3 regions of the Thermoanaerobacterium sp. CMT5567-10 genome follow, and region 3 is predicted to be linked to each of the others. Evidence: riboswitches for the same ligand, from Rfam matches in the RefSeq annotation. Region 3 holds a riboswitch; each other region holds the start of a gene.

Region 1 (4,220 bases), 1.3 Mb from region 3:
CGGAAACATCTGAAGCTTTGATAGAAGCATTCTGGATGTTCCTATTCCACTTGCACATACCACTAGAATATTATGCCTTTTCGTTTTGTCATTTTTCCTTGCTATAGCTGCTCCAAAATGCATCGCAATATAGCCAATCTCATCATCTGGAACATCAACATCAAGCTTATTCTTCAATACATTTGCAATTGATATGCACCTTTCAAACAGTGCACTATACCTATCTTTTATATCGCTTATAAGGGGATTCCTTATTGCAAGGCCCATCCTTAGTCTAAAAATCGTAGGTCTTAAATGAGTCTTTAAACCACTTAAAAGCATTGAATCATCTCTAAAACTTGTGCCAAATACTCTTTCAGCAACATCTATCATCTCGTATAAAACTTCATTTACAAATTCGTCATTTACATCTTCAGTGTTTGCTCTATATCTGGCACCTTGAAGATGAATTGTTATATAACCGATTTCATCTTCAGGAATAAAGACATCAAATTCTTCTTCCAAATATTTTGCAAGCATTTCTGCAAATCTGTACTCATCTGATTTTTTAAGTTCAAAAAGGCTTTCATTACCTATTTTGATCTTTTCGCCTTCTTTTATTCTCTTTAACGCCAATGCCAAGTGAACTGTAAGCCCCATATAAGAGCTTTCAGCCAGCTCGTAGTCCAGTGATTTCTCTAATCTTTGTATAGCTTTCTCTATCTTCAAAACTGTGTCATAATCGATAAGTCGCAATAGCCTGTCATTGATGTCCTCACTTAATCTGTTTATATTATTGTACCCTCTATTTAAAAATTCCATTAAGTCCTTCGTCTCAACATTGTCATAGAGAAAATTTATTATAGCCTTCCTTATATTTCTTTCATCGCCTTTTACATATATGCCCACACCTGGCTTAGTCACAATTGTGACATTTTGCCTACTTAGCCATTTATCTATTTCTTTTATGTCATAGCTAATTGTAGCAGTTGTGACATTGTACTCTCTTGCAAAATACTCCAGCTTAACAGGCTCTTTCATTTGTAGTAGCTCTGATAGAATTAATTTTCGCCTTTTCTCAGCATCTACACTAGGACGATAACCTATAACATCAAAATTAAATTTCTCTATATCGCTGTCGCTACCATCTACTGTCAAAACACCTTCATTGTTTTTTAACTTTAAGTTATAATCTTTGATGTATTCATTTATGGCATTTATCTCTCTATAAATTGTTCTTTTGCTTAATTTATAATTAGCGACGATATCGTCTAAGCTGTACATCTCTTTTGACATAACTTTTTTTAAAATCTCTAGTTGGCGCCCACTTAGTTCTTTCATAAGATTTTGTCCTTTCGTCTATGACAAATTATTAATAAGTTAACTTATCTTACATTTATATTATAAGCAATTATTCTCATAATTCAACATAAACTTGTAAGCACTGTGTCAATATTAGAATGACATAAATTTAATATCTCCGGACATGAAAATTTTGCTTGACTTTTCATTTTTAATCCTATATAATCATTTTAACAATTTAAAATGAAATTATTCTCTTATCCAGAGAGGTGGAGGGACTGGCCCGATGAAACCCGGCAACCGGCACGAAAGTGCAATGGTGCCAATTCCTGCGGCTTTAATGCTGAGAGATGAGAGAGGAACTAACCTCTTTCATTGGGAGGTTTTTTTTATTGCATTTTTGACGTTCCAACTTTTCATAAAGAGGGTGAAATATTTTGATATCAATTAAAAATCTAAGTAAAGTCTACAACACAAATGGAAAAGATGTAGTTGCACTCAAAGACATCAATTTAACAATAAATGATGGAGAAATATACGGCATAATGGGCTTAAGCGGTGCAGGCAAATCATCGTTGATTAGGTGCATAAACATGCTTGAAAAGCCTACAACCGGAAGCATTTCCATAAATGGTACTGAAATGACAAAGTTAAGCCCAAAAGAACTTCGTGAAATGAGAAAAAAGATTGGCATGATATTTCAGCATTTCAATCTTTTAATGAACTCTACAGTGTATGAAAACATAGCTTTTCCTTTAAGAATCTCAAAAGCTAAAGATTCTGTTATAAAAAAGCGTGTAAATGAACTGCTTGAAGTTGTGGATCTTAAAGACAAGAAATACGCATATCCTTCACAACTATCTGGTGGTCAAAAACAAAGAGTCGGCATAGCAAGGGCGCTTGCCAACAACCCCGATATAATCTTATCAGATGAAGCGACATCTGCATTGGACCCGACTACGACAGAATCAATATTAAACTTACTTAGAAACATAAACAAACAATACGGTATAACAATAGTCGTCATAACACATGAAATGTCAGTCATAAGAAACTTATGTGATAGAGTCGCTGTTTTAGAAAATGGCGTTATCATCGAAGAAGGAAATGTAATAGACATTTTTTCCAATCCTTCTACAGAAACGTCGAAAAGATTTTTAAAAGATATGATAGCAGAGCTTCCTCCTGACATCCTCATAGACGACAAGAATCCAAATGAAGAAATATTGCGTCTGTCATTCTTTGGTAGCAGTAGCAACGAGCCTGTAATATCACATATGATAAAAAAGTTTAATGTTGATGTAAATATAATTTCTGGAAATATAGAAAGAGTCCAGAACTCTCAAATAGGAAATCTCCTTATAAAGATTAATGGAGATCCAAGTTCTATAAAAGATGCAATAAAATTTTTAGAAAAAAACAGCCTTAGAATAGAGGTGCTTAAAAATGGTATCATTTAGTAACACAATACAATACTTAATAAACTTATGGCAGCTTATGGAGCAGCCTTTGTGGGAATCACTGTATATGGTATTTTTCTCTACCCTTTTTTCTGTAATAATAGGTCTACCGCTAGGAATAATACTTGTAATAACAGATAAAGGCCATTTATCTGAAAACATCAAACTAAACCACATATTGGGTACCATCATTAACATTATGAGATCAGTACCATTTATAATTCTTATAATTGCGATTTTCCCACTTTCAAGGCTTATAGTAGGTACTACAATTGGACCAACAGCAGCAATAGTACCTCTGTCAGTTGCGGCTGCCCCTTTTGTAGCAAGAGTAATTGAGTCATCTCTAAAAGAAGTTGATTGGGGTGTCATAGAAGCATCAATATCTGTTGGTGCAACAATACCTCAGATAATATTTAAAGTCATGATACCAGAGTCACTACCATCACTGATATTGGGTGTAACTCTTACAATCATAAATATTTTGGGATATTCTGCTATGGCAGGTGCTATCGGAGGAGGTGGACTTGGAGATCTAGCTATAAGGTATGGATATCAAAGATATGAAACAGATGTACTTATTGCAACAATAATCGTTTTAATCGTCTTTGTAGAAATCGTACAAAGATTAGGAAACTACCTGGCAAAAAAGGTTGATAAAAGATGAAAGGATGGTATAGATGAAAAAAATAATATTATTGATTACATTAATATTGACATTATCATTCGCCATTGTAGGCTGCACTAAATCAAATAATAATGAGACCAGCTCAAATGCAGGTAATAATTCAGACAAAATGACAAAAATAGTTGTAGGGGCAACCCCAAATCCTCACGCAGAAATACTTAATGTAGTAAAGCCAATTTTAGCAAAAGAAGGAGTAGATCTCGAAATAAAAGAATTTACTGACTATGTAACTCCTAATACGGCATTGGCCGATAAACAAATCGACGCCAATTTCTTCCAACACGTCCCGTATTTAGAGGATTTCGAGAAGAAAAAAAATGTAAAGTTAGTTCCTTTAGTCAAAGTACACGTAGAACCAATGGGAGCTTATTCAAAAAAGATAAAATCGAAAGATGAAATAAAAGACGGCGCAACAGTGGCAATCCCAAATGATGCTACAAATGAAGGAAGAGCATTGTTGCTGTTACAAAAAGAGGGTTTAATAAAATTGAAGGATTCAAATGGACTAACACAAACTCCCAGAGATATTGTCGATAATCCTAAACATTTAAAAATTGTAGAGCTTGAAGCACCTCAACTGCCAAGGACACTTCAAGACGTAGATTTAGCAATAATAAATACAAACTTTGCATTAGAGGCAAATTTAAATCCATTAAAAGATGCAATTTTCATGGAAGACAAAGATTCACCGTATGCTAATGTATTGGTTGTAAGACCTGACAATCAGAATGACGCTGCTATACAAAAATTAGCAAAAGCTTTAAATTCCGAGGAAGTCAAAAAATTCATAG
Region 2 (4,220 bases), 1.4 Mb from region 3:
CATAGTATCCATCAAATCTTTCTTCTTCTTTTAGTTTTTCCTCATCAAATGCTAAGTGTTGATGAGCACTTTCTAATATTTCGCCAGTTTCTTCATCAAAAATGAGATTCTTTACATATTTGGAAGCACCGTAAGATGTAGCTTTATTGTATTTTGCTGGATTTTTAATTAGGTCTTTTGCTTTCTCTATTGTAGCAGCTCGTTCATATTTTGCTTTTAAGGCATACTCTTCACTATAGAAAATAACCTGTTTTTCATCAACTACCTTTTTCATTTTTTTGCCTTTAGTGGTGGTTACTAATATTTCTCTTGGATAAAGTCTGGATTTTATCTTGAAGCTATCTCCTCTGTATGTATATCCATTTTCGTCAAGGACATATTTCTTAAATTCCTTATCCGCACAACGAACAGAATAGCTAAATACATAACCATTACCAGCAGATAAAGTATACCAAATGTTATCGCCAGTAATGATGCCTTTATCAGCAACTACAATAATTCTTCCCAAAGAATAATCATGTTGTATTTTCCTTAACATAGGCATAAGTGTAGTTTTATCTAGAGCATTACCAGGAAAAAGTTTATATGTAATAGGTATACCATTGGTGTCCATAAATAATCCCATCTGCACAATTGGATCTGGTCTATGTTCTTTAGAAACGCCTTTTTTACGCAATTCATCTTGTTCATCAATTTCAAAATAATAATTGGTAACATCGTAATAAACTAGATTAGTATTTCGTTCATATAAAGACTTAATATGCTCATGAACCCAAAGTTGCAAAGCATCACTATGCTTATTGAAAAAAGATAAACATCTGTAGATATCATCCAAAGAAAAATCAGACCTCTCAAAGAATATATCTCTATTCTCATAAGTCTTTTTCTTTGAAGCAGGATACAATAAGCGTGAAAATACGAGAAGTTTCATAATAGCATTAGCATCATACTCTTCTTTTGAATGACGCTGCCTGTTTTTCAAAAATTTATCCAATTCAAGCTCATGATAAATCTTACTAAATGCAGCATAGCCAAAGTTTTTACGGTTATCCGTATTAACCAAAAGTCTTTCATTAGGAGAAAAATTAAGAGCAATTGGAGCCTTTTTCATGGCTTTTTGTTCATTCAATTCTTTAACCTTTTGTTCAAAAAAAGCGATAGGATCATCGTATTGTTTTTGAAGTTCATCGAGGTATCCAAGGGATTTAATAGTAACAGTCCTTGTATGCCCTCTTTCTTTATCGCGATATCCATCTGCAATAGATAAGTATATTCTTCCGGAACTACGTTTGCTTTTCTTTAAATACACATTAAACTCCCCCAATAAAATTCAATATAACTATATTATACCACAATCCATAATAATCCGCAACCAAAATATGACAAAAATTTAAAAAAATTTTACCCGGAATCGTTAGTAAAATTGCTGGTTCCGGGTTACGCTACATAAAATTTTGCTGCAAAACTAGGGTACTCAAGCACTTTTTACGTGCAGACTAAAATTTTTTAAGTTGACTTCTTAAATATACTGTGTTATTATATTTTAAGTTAAATAACGAAAACTCTTATCAAGAGAGGTGGAGGGAGGAGCCCTATGAAGCCCGGCAACCTGTCTTTATGACAAGGTGCTAATTCTCGCAGAAGGTAACTTCTGAAAGATGAGGGTGATTGTGCCTCTTCTTTTGGAGAGGTTTTATTTTGTTTAAGGTCTTTTATGAGATAAAAAGGAGGATATAAATGAAAAAATATTTTACTTCAGAATCTGTAACTGAAGGACATCCAGATAAAATTTGTGACCAAATATCTGATGCAATAGTTGATGAAATACTTAAAAATGATCCATATGCAAGGATAGCATGTGAGACGGCTGTAACAACAGGAATGGTTTTAGTTATGGGTGAAATTTCTACCAAGTGTTATGTGGACATACCTAAAGTCGCAAGAAAAGTCATAGAGGAGATAGGGTACACTCGCGCAAAATATGGTTTTGATGCAAGTACATGCTCTGTTCTTACATCTATTGATGAACAGTCTCCTGATATAGCGCTTGGAGTTGACAAAGCATTGGAAGTAAAAAAAGGTATTTCACATGATGACCTAGAAGAACAAGGTGCTGGGGACCAAGGCATGATGTTTGGATATGCATGTACAGAGACTCCTGAGCTTATGCCACTTCCTATATCGCTCGCTCATAGACTTGCTCGTAGACTGGCAGAGGTCAGAAAAAATGGTACATTAGATTATCTAAGGCCTGATGGAAAGACACAGGTAACAATAGAGTACATTGACGATGTTCCGAAGAGAGTAGACTCGATAGTCGTATCAACACAGCATTCACCTGATGTTGACCATGACAAGATAGAAAATGATGTAAAAGAATATGTCATAAAGCCAATTGTTCCGCCAGAGCTAATTGATGAGGATACGAAGATATACGTAAATCCGACAGGAAGGTTTGTTGTCGGTGGGCCACAAGGCGACAGTGGGCTTACAGGTAGAAAGATAATAGTTGATACTTACGGCGGATATGCTAGGCATGGCGGTGGAGCTTTTTCTGGCAAAGATCCGTCAAAAGTTGATAGATCTGCTGCATACGCTGCAAGGTATGTTGCGAAAAATATTGTTGCTGCTGGCCTTGCTGACAAGTGCGAGGTTCAACTGGCGTATGCGATAGGTGTTGCTACACCATTAGAAGTAAATATTGATACTTTTGGCACTGGTAAGATTCCTGATGACGAAATATCAGATATTGTAAAGAAAGTATTTGATTTAAGACCTGCTGCAATCATAAGAGATCTTGATTTAAGAAGGCCTATTTATAGGCAAGTTGCTGCATACGGACATTTTGGGAGAACAGACCTTGACCTTACATGGGAGAGAACTGATAGAGTAGAAATACTAAAGAAACTTGCTTTCAATAAATAAATTTTAAGCCCGGAAAAATTCCGGGCTTGCGGCACTTTTATATATCTATAGCCGCATTAATAATGTGTACGCTACGCTAATAATATTATAACACATAATTTTAAAAAATCTATTAGATGGCAATTCCCTTATTATGATTATTTTTATCAAGAGATGATTTGCTGTTTTTTAATACATTTTCCAGCGCTGAAACTAACATCTGATTGTATTTTGTACCGCATTCTCTTAAATCTTGAATTGCTTCCTTAAAGCTTTTTACCTTTTTATAAGCGTATAGTCTTTTATTTGTCATAGCATCAAAAGAGTCACAAATAGCTACTATTTGAGCACTTAATGGGATAAACTTAAGACCGTAAGGGTACCCCGAGCCATCCAATCTTTCGTGATGGTATAAAACAGCAGGTATTAAATACATAAGTGGAGGCAGCACTTCCAGCATATTTGCACCGTAACTGGAATGCAATTTGATAAGATCGTATTCTGCATCTGTAAGTTTGTCTGGCTTTGCTAAAATGCTAATTGGTATCATCAATTTGCCTATATCATGCAGAAGTGCACCTTTATATATTGATATCTGTTCCTTTGGCTCCAATCTAATTATATTAGCAATCTTAAAAGATAATTTTGCAACTCTTAGACTGTGTTTGTATGTCTCATAATTATAGTTTTTTAGTGACATCAAAAGATGCGATATAAGTTTATCTTCATCATAATTCATATTCTTTTTCTCCTTTTTTCGACATTTTCTATTATATTATAAATTTTGATAACAGTCAATAAATGTATATGTTGTAATAAAATTCAAAAAAAAAAAAAAAAAAAAAAAAAAAAAAAAAAAAAAAAAAAAAAAAAAAAAAAAAATCAGAAAATTATGATTAATTCTTGATAATTATTTATTGACTTTGGAAAAATTATCTTATATAATAAATACAAACATAAGTTCGCACAAAGGAGTAATGGAGATGAGAAATGTTGAGATGCCAGATGTGTACCTTGCTATTTTACCTTATTATATAGATGAATACGGAAATGGAACAGAACTTATAGACTTGGATGGTAATGTATCGTATATAAAGTGCAGTGTAAAAAGTTGCTTAAATAAGACGCTAAAAAGATATGCTGTAGACTTAAGTGCTATAAGAGAAAAGTATGCGAAAAGCCTTGGCATAAGAAATTCATTTCCAATTCCATTAGCTCGTGACTTTACTTTGATACAGTTAAAGGTGAGGATCCCTAAGGTAGCAAAGGACACTGCTTACGGATATATATGTTATGAAAAAATAAGGAAGATAGAA
Region 3 (4,220 bases):
TGTACATCATGCATGGCTTGTGTTGAAAAATGTCCTACCGACTCTATATATCCATTTAAGTCTAGTTTAATTGCAAATAAGACAAATGTATAATATTGAATAAGAATTTCTTTAAATGAGGTGTTATGATGGTTGAAAAAGGATGCGTTGCCAATATAAAAGATGGAAAAGCAAAAGTTGAGCTATTAAGAAATGATATGTGCGGGAAATGCCATGCATGTGATATGGGAAGCAATAACAGAATGATGGTTGAAGTTGATGCAATTGATGAATTAAAAGTTGGTGATAATGTTTTATTAGAAATTAAAGAAACTTCAATGTTAAAGGCTACTATGATAATGTATGGCATACCGCTTTTATTTTTCTTTGTAGGTGTGTTTGTTGGTTATGCCATAGCAAATATATTTGGAATAGATAAATTTTCCCAAATGATAGAAGCTATATCGGGACTATTATTTACGGCTATATCATTTATAGGCATTAAATACTATAGTAAAAAGGTAATAAATAAAGAATACAAACCTGTCATTAAAAAAATATAAAATGCGTATGATTCCACTGCAAAACTAATTATTATCTAGTTTTATGCAATTCCAAAATTTGCCTAAATTATTATATTATGAAATATTAAAAATGTTTTATCTAATAATAGATAAAGAAGACTTTTGCAGTGGAATCTCATAATATATTTAATAATTAAAACCTTTTATTTGTGCAACTTAACATTTTTATGATTTGCCAGGCACCATTTGTTTGATTCCGTTAGAATCCAGTGCAATGCCGTAACCGTATGCTAAAGTTGAAAAATTTAATTCAGCCTGTTGCAATGGTATTCCTTTAATTGTGACATTTTTTAATTCGCCTGTTCCTACACCTCTTTTGGCACATTGAAATAGATAATTTACCCCTTGAGGCATGAATCCAAACATTCTGGCACCTACCGTATCAGTTGCTACAGGATCAGTTCCTGCTATTATCATGTTTGCATTGATAGGCTTTCCTTCAGATGGGCCTGTGCCTATCATCGCTTCTTGTCCACTTAAAATCGTAAGATCTATAGAGATTTTTTCTGCCATTGCTCTTATGAAGTTGTGTAGATCATCATGTATCCCTAGGTTTTTTTTGGGAAATCCGTGTATTTCTGCAGGAGGCCAGCTTAAGGCTATGTTTTTTATTCCAAGGGATACAGTCGCTTCCTCGTGTATTTTCATTTGAGTGAATGAAATCAAAACATCCATCTTTTCATAAAGCTCATTTACTTTTGTAGATTTAACAAGGCAATCGTCCAGCAAAAGCTCTACATAAGGTCCATAATTTAAATCCACGAACTCTACGCCTTCTTCTGATATGACTTTATCAATGCCATTATCTGACATGACTTTTGGCGTAGGATCACCGCCAGAACCGGCAGCGATTACTATTCTTCCGGGATTTTTTGATTTTATATACCTGATTAATGCCCTTAATGTATTTGGACCGACTATTGTACCGCTTTGTGGCGGTTTGCTTTTGACAAAATTAGGTGTAATCACAACTGTATTGCCTGCATCTATTAAATTTTGAAGTGGAAGTAAATTTAATGCGTTGTTTAGGTTTTCTATTTCATCAGGTCCTGATGTGATGGAAACTACAGGTTCGACTATTTTTCTGTATCTCATAAAATCACCTCATATATATCTTTTCACATTTAAAAAAAAATAAAAGCTAATTATTACATAAACGGTTCTAAGGAATTTTAATGATTCAACAAATATTTCATTGACATTTAACCATCTGGATTGTATTATATAATTTAACAAATTAATATAATAAACTCTTATCAAGAGTAGCGGAGGGACTGGCCCTATGAAGCTCGGCAACCGGATATCACGGTGCCAATTCCAGCAGCATATCGCTGAAAGATGGGAGCACATTTATCTCTTCTTTTGGCGAAGAGATTTTTTTATTTTTATCAGGAGGGGTTATATTGTTAAATTCAAAAAATTTATGTCAAAAGCTCAATAACCGTGAATTTGTTGTTACTGTTGAGATGTCAACGCCAAAAGGAGCTGATATTTCAAATTCTATTGAAGAAGCAAGAAAATTATATGGGATAGTGGATGCTTTAAATATAACAGACTGTCCTATGGCAAACATGAGGATGAGTCCGATTGCGCTTGCACATCTTCTACAAAATCATCTAAATATAGAAACTATATTCCATCTTACTTGTAGGGATAGGAATCTTATAGGTCTTCAAGCAGAACTTTTAGGGGCATATGCTCTTGGAGTAAGAAATATTCTTGCATTGACAGGAGATGACCCTAAACGTGGAGACGTACCTGAAGCAACTGGTGTATACGATGTGGATTCTATAGGGTTAATTAAGATTGCAAAGTCGCTAAACAACGGTTTTGACTACAGTGGAAACAAACTGGAGTCATCCACAAGCTTTTGTATAGGTACTACAGCAAATCCAAATGATTTAAGCAAAGAATCAATAGAAAAATTAAAGATAAAAATAGAAAATGGGGCATCGTTTATACAGACGCAACCTGTTTATGATGAAAAAATTTTATATAGATTCCTTGATGCAATAAGCAAGTTTGGCATACCTGTTTTAGTAGGTGTTTTACCGCTTAAAAGTTATAAAATGGCTGTCAATTTAAATGCAAAGGTACCAGGCATTGAAATACCTGACTACATCCTCGAAAGATTAAAAAACAACGGAAAAGGCGAAGGACTTAAAATTACAGTAGAGCTTATAAATAAGATAAAAAATCTGGTAAATGGTGTTCATATTATGCCACTTGGGCGGACTGACATGGTCGTCGATATTGTCAACAGTGTAAAAAATATTAAGACAGATATTAAAGAAGTTTTGTAATCACTGTAAGGAGATGTATCAATTGGATATTTTTAAGAATTTAAAGAATGGTGTGATTGTGTTTGATGGAGCAATGGGCACTATGCTTCAAATGAAAGGGCTTAAAACAGGAGAGTGTCCAGAGTACTATAACATTACACACCCAGATATCGTATATGAAATTCATAAATCGTACATTGATGCCGGTGCTGATGTCATCGAAACAAATACATTTGGCGCCAATAGAATAAAATTAAAATCATACAATCTATCAGATAAATTACTTGAAATAGTCAAAAGTGCGGTACATATAGCAAGAAAAGCAGCTGGCAATAAAACGGTTGCCCTTTCGATGGGACCTATAGGGGAACTGATGGAGCCTTTTGGCAAGCTTACATTTGATGAAGCGTATAATGCCTTTTCTGAAGTGGCTGTAGAAGGGGAAAAGGCAGGGGCAGATGTGGCGCTAATAGAGACAATGTCAGACATTTTAGAAGCAAAGGCAGCTATTCTCGCAGTTAAAGAGAATACAAATTTAAAAGTAATATGCACTATGACGTTTCAAGAAGATGGTAGGACACTGATGGGTACAGATCCTGTTACAACCGTTGTGAGTCTTCAAGGATTGGGACTTGACGCTATTGGTGTCAATTGTTCTACAGGGCCTGATATGATGGCTGATATAGTGAAGAAGATGTCGGAAGTTGCGCGAATACCTATTTTGGCGCAGCCCAATGCCGGTATGCCGCATTTAAAGGATGGTAAGACGTTCTACAATGTATCGCCGGAGCAGTTTGCACATCAGTCAAAAAAACTTTTAGAGTGTGGTGCATCTATTGTAGGTGGCTGCTGCGGGACCACTCCGGAATTTATTAAGCTTTTGAAAGCTGAAGTACATGGTGCAGAGAAAAAGTCTGCAATGAAAGAATACACTGCAGTTTCATCAAATACAAAAACTGTTTTTATAGGTGGTAATAATCCAATATGTGTAATTGGAGAAAGGATAAATCCAACAGGTAAAAAGAAATTAAGCGCTGCTATTAAAGATGGGAATTTAAACATTCTTTTTGATGAAGCAAGCTCACAGGAAAATTTAGGCGCCAATGTACTTGATATAAATATTGGTGTACCAGGGATAGATGAAGAGAAGCTGATGCCTTATGTGGTCTCACAGATTCAAAATATTGTCAATCTGCCACTGCAGATAGACAGTAGCAATGTCAAAGCAATAGAAAAAGCAGTAAGGATAGTAAGAGGAAAACCAATTATAAATTCTGTAAGCGCAAAAGAAAAAAGCTTAAAAGAAGTATTGCCAATCGTTAAAAAGTATGGTACTAGCGTTATAGGACTTACAATAAGCGACGAAGGGCTTCCT

Evidence for each region. A riboswitch is a leader RNA that binds a small molecule or an ion and turns the genes downstream of it on or off. The one in region 3 is predicted to bind S-adenosylmethionine.
Region 1: linked by a shared signal. The riboswitch ahead of Q2T46_RS12170 (methionine ABC transporter ATP-binding protein) and the one ahead of Q2T46_RS03800 (methylenetetrahydrofolate reductase) in region 3 are both predicted to bind S-adenosylmethionine.
Region 2: linked by a shared signal. The riboswitch ahead of metK (methionine adenosyltransferase) and the one ahead of Q2T46_RS03800 (methylenetetrahydrofolate reductase) in region 3 are both predicted to bind S-adenosylmethionine.

Annotation. Positions count from the first base shown of each region.
Region 1 is NZ_CP130558.2:2,398,907-2,403,126, reverse strand. Features, by position in the region: gene Q2T46_RS12175 (BglG family transcription antiterminator) at 1-1,320, opposite strand, end outside; SAM riboswitch class I at 1,536-1,638, shown strand; gene Q2T46_RS12170 (methionine ABC transporter ATP-binding protein) at 1,719-2,741, shown strand; gene Q2T46_RS12165 (methionine ABC transporter permease) at 2,728-3,408, shown strand; gene Q2T46_RS12160 (MetQ/NlpA family ABC transporter substrate-binding protein) at 3,422-4,220, shown strand, end outside.
Region 2 is NZ_CP130558.2:2,296,784-2,301,003, forward strand. Features, by position in the region: gene Q2T46_RS11610 (IS1634 family transposase) at 1-1,309, opposite strand, end outside; SAM riboswitch class I at 1,563-1,665, shown strand; gene metK (methionine adenosyltransferase) at 1,738-2,925, shown strand; gene Q2T46_RS11620 (HD-GYP domain-containing protein) at 3,038-3,643, opposite strand; gene Q2T46_RS11625 (hypothetical protein) at 3,888-4,220, shown strand, end outside.
Region 3 is NZ_CP130558.2:720,248-724,467, reverse strand. Features, by position in the region: gene Q2T46_RS03815 (RnfABCDGE type electron transport complex subunit B) at 1-93, shown strand, start outside; gene Q2T46_RS03810 (SoxR reducing system RseC family protein) at 129-542, shown strand; gene Q2T46_RS03805 (DUF362 domain-containing protein) at 729-1,658, opposite strand; SAM riboswitch class I at 1,814-1,908, shown strand; gene Q2T46_RS03800 (methylenetetrahydrofolate reductase) at 1,967-2,866, shown strand; gene Q2T46_RS03795 (homocysteine S-methyltransferase family protein) at 2,889-4,220, shown strand, end outside.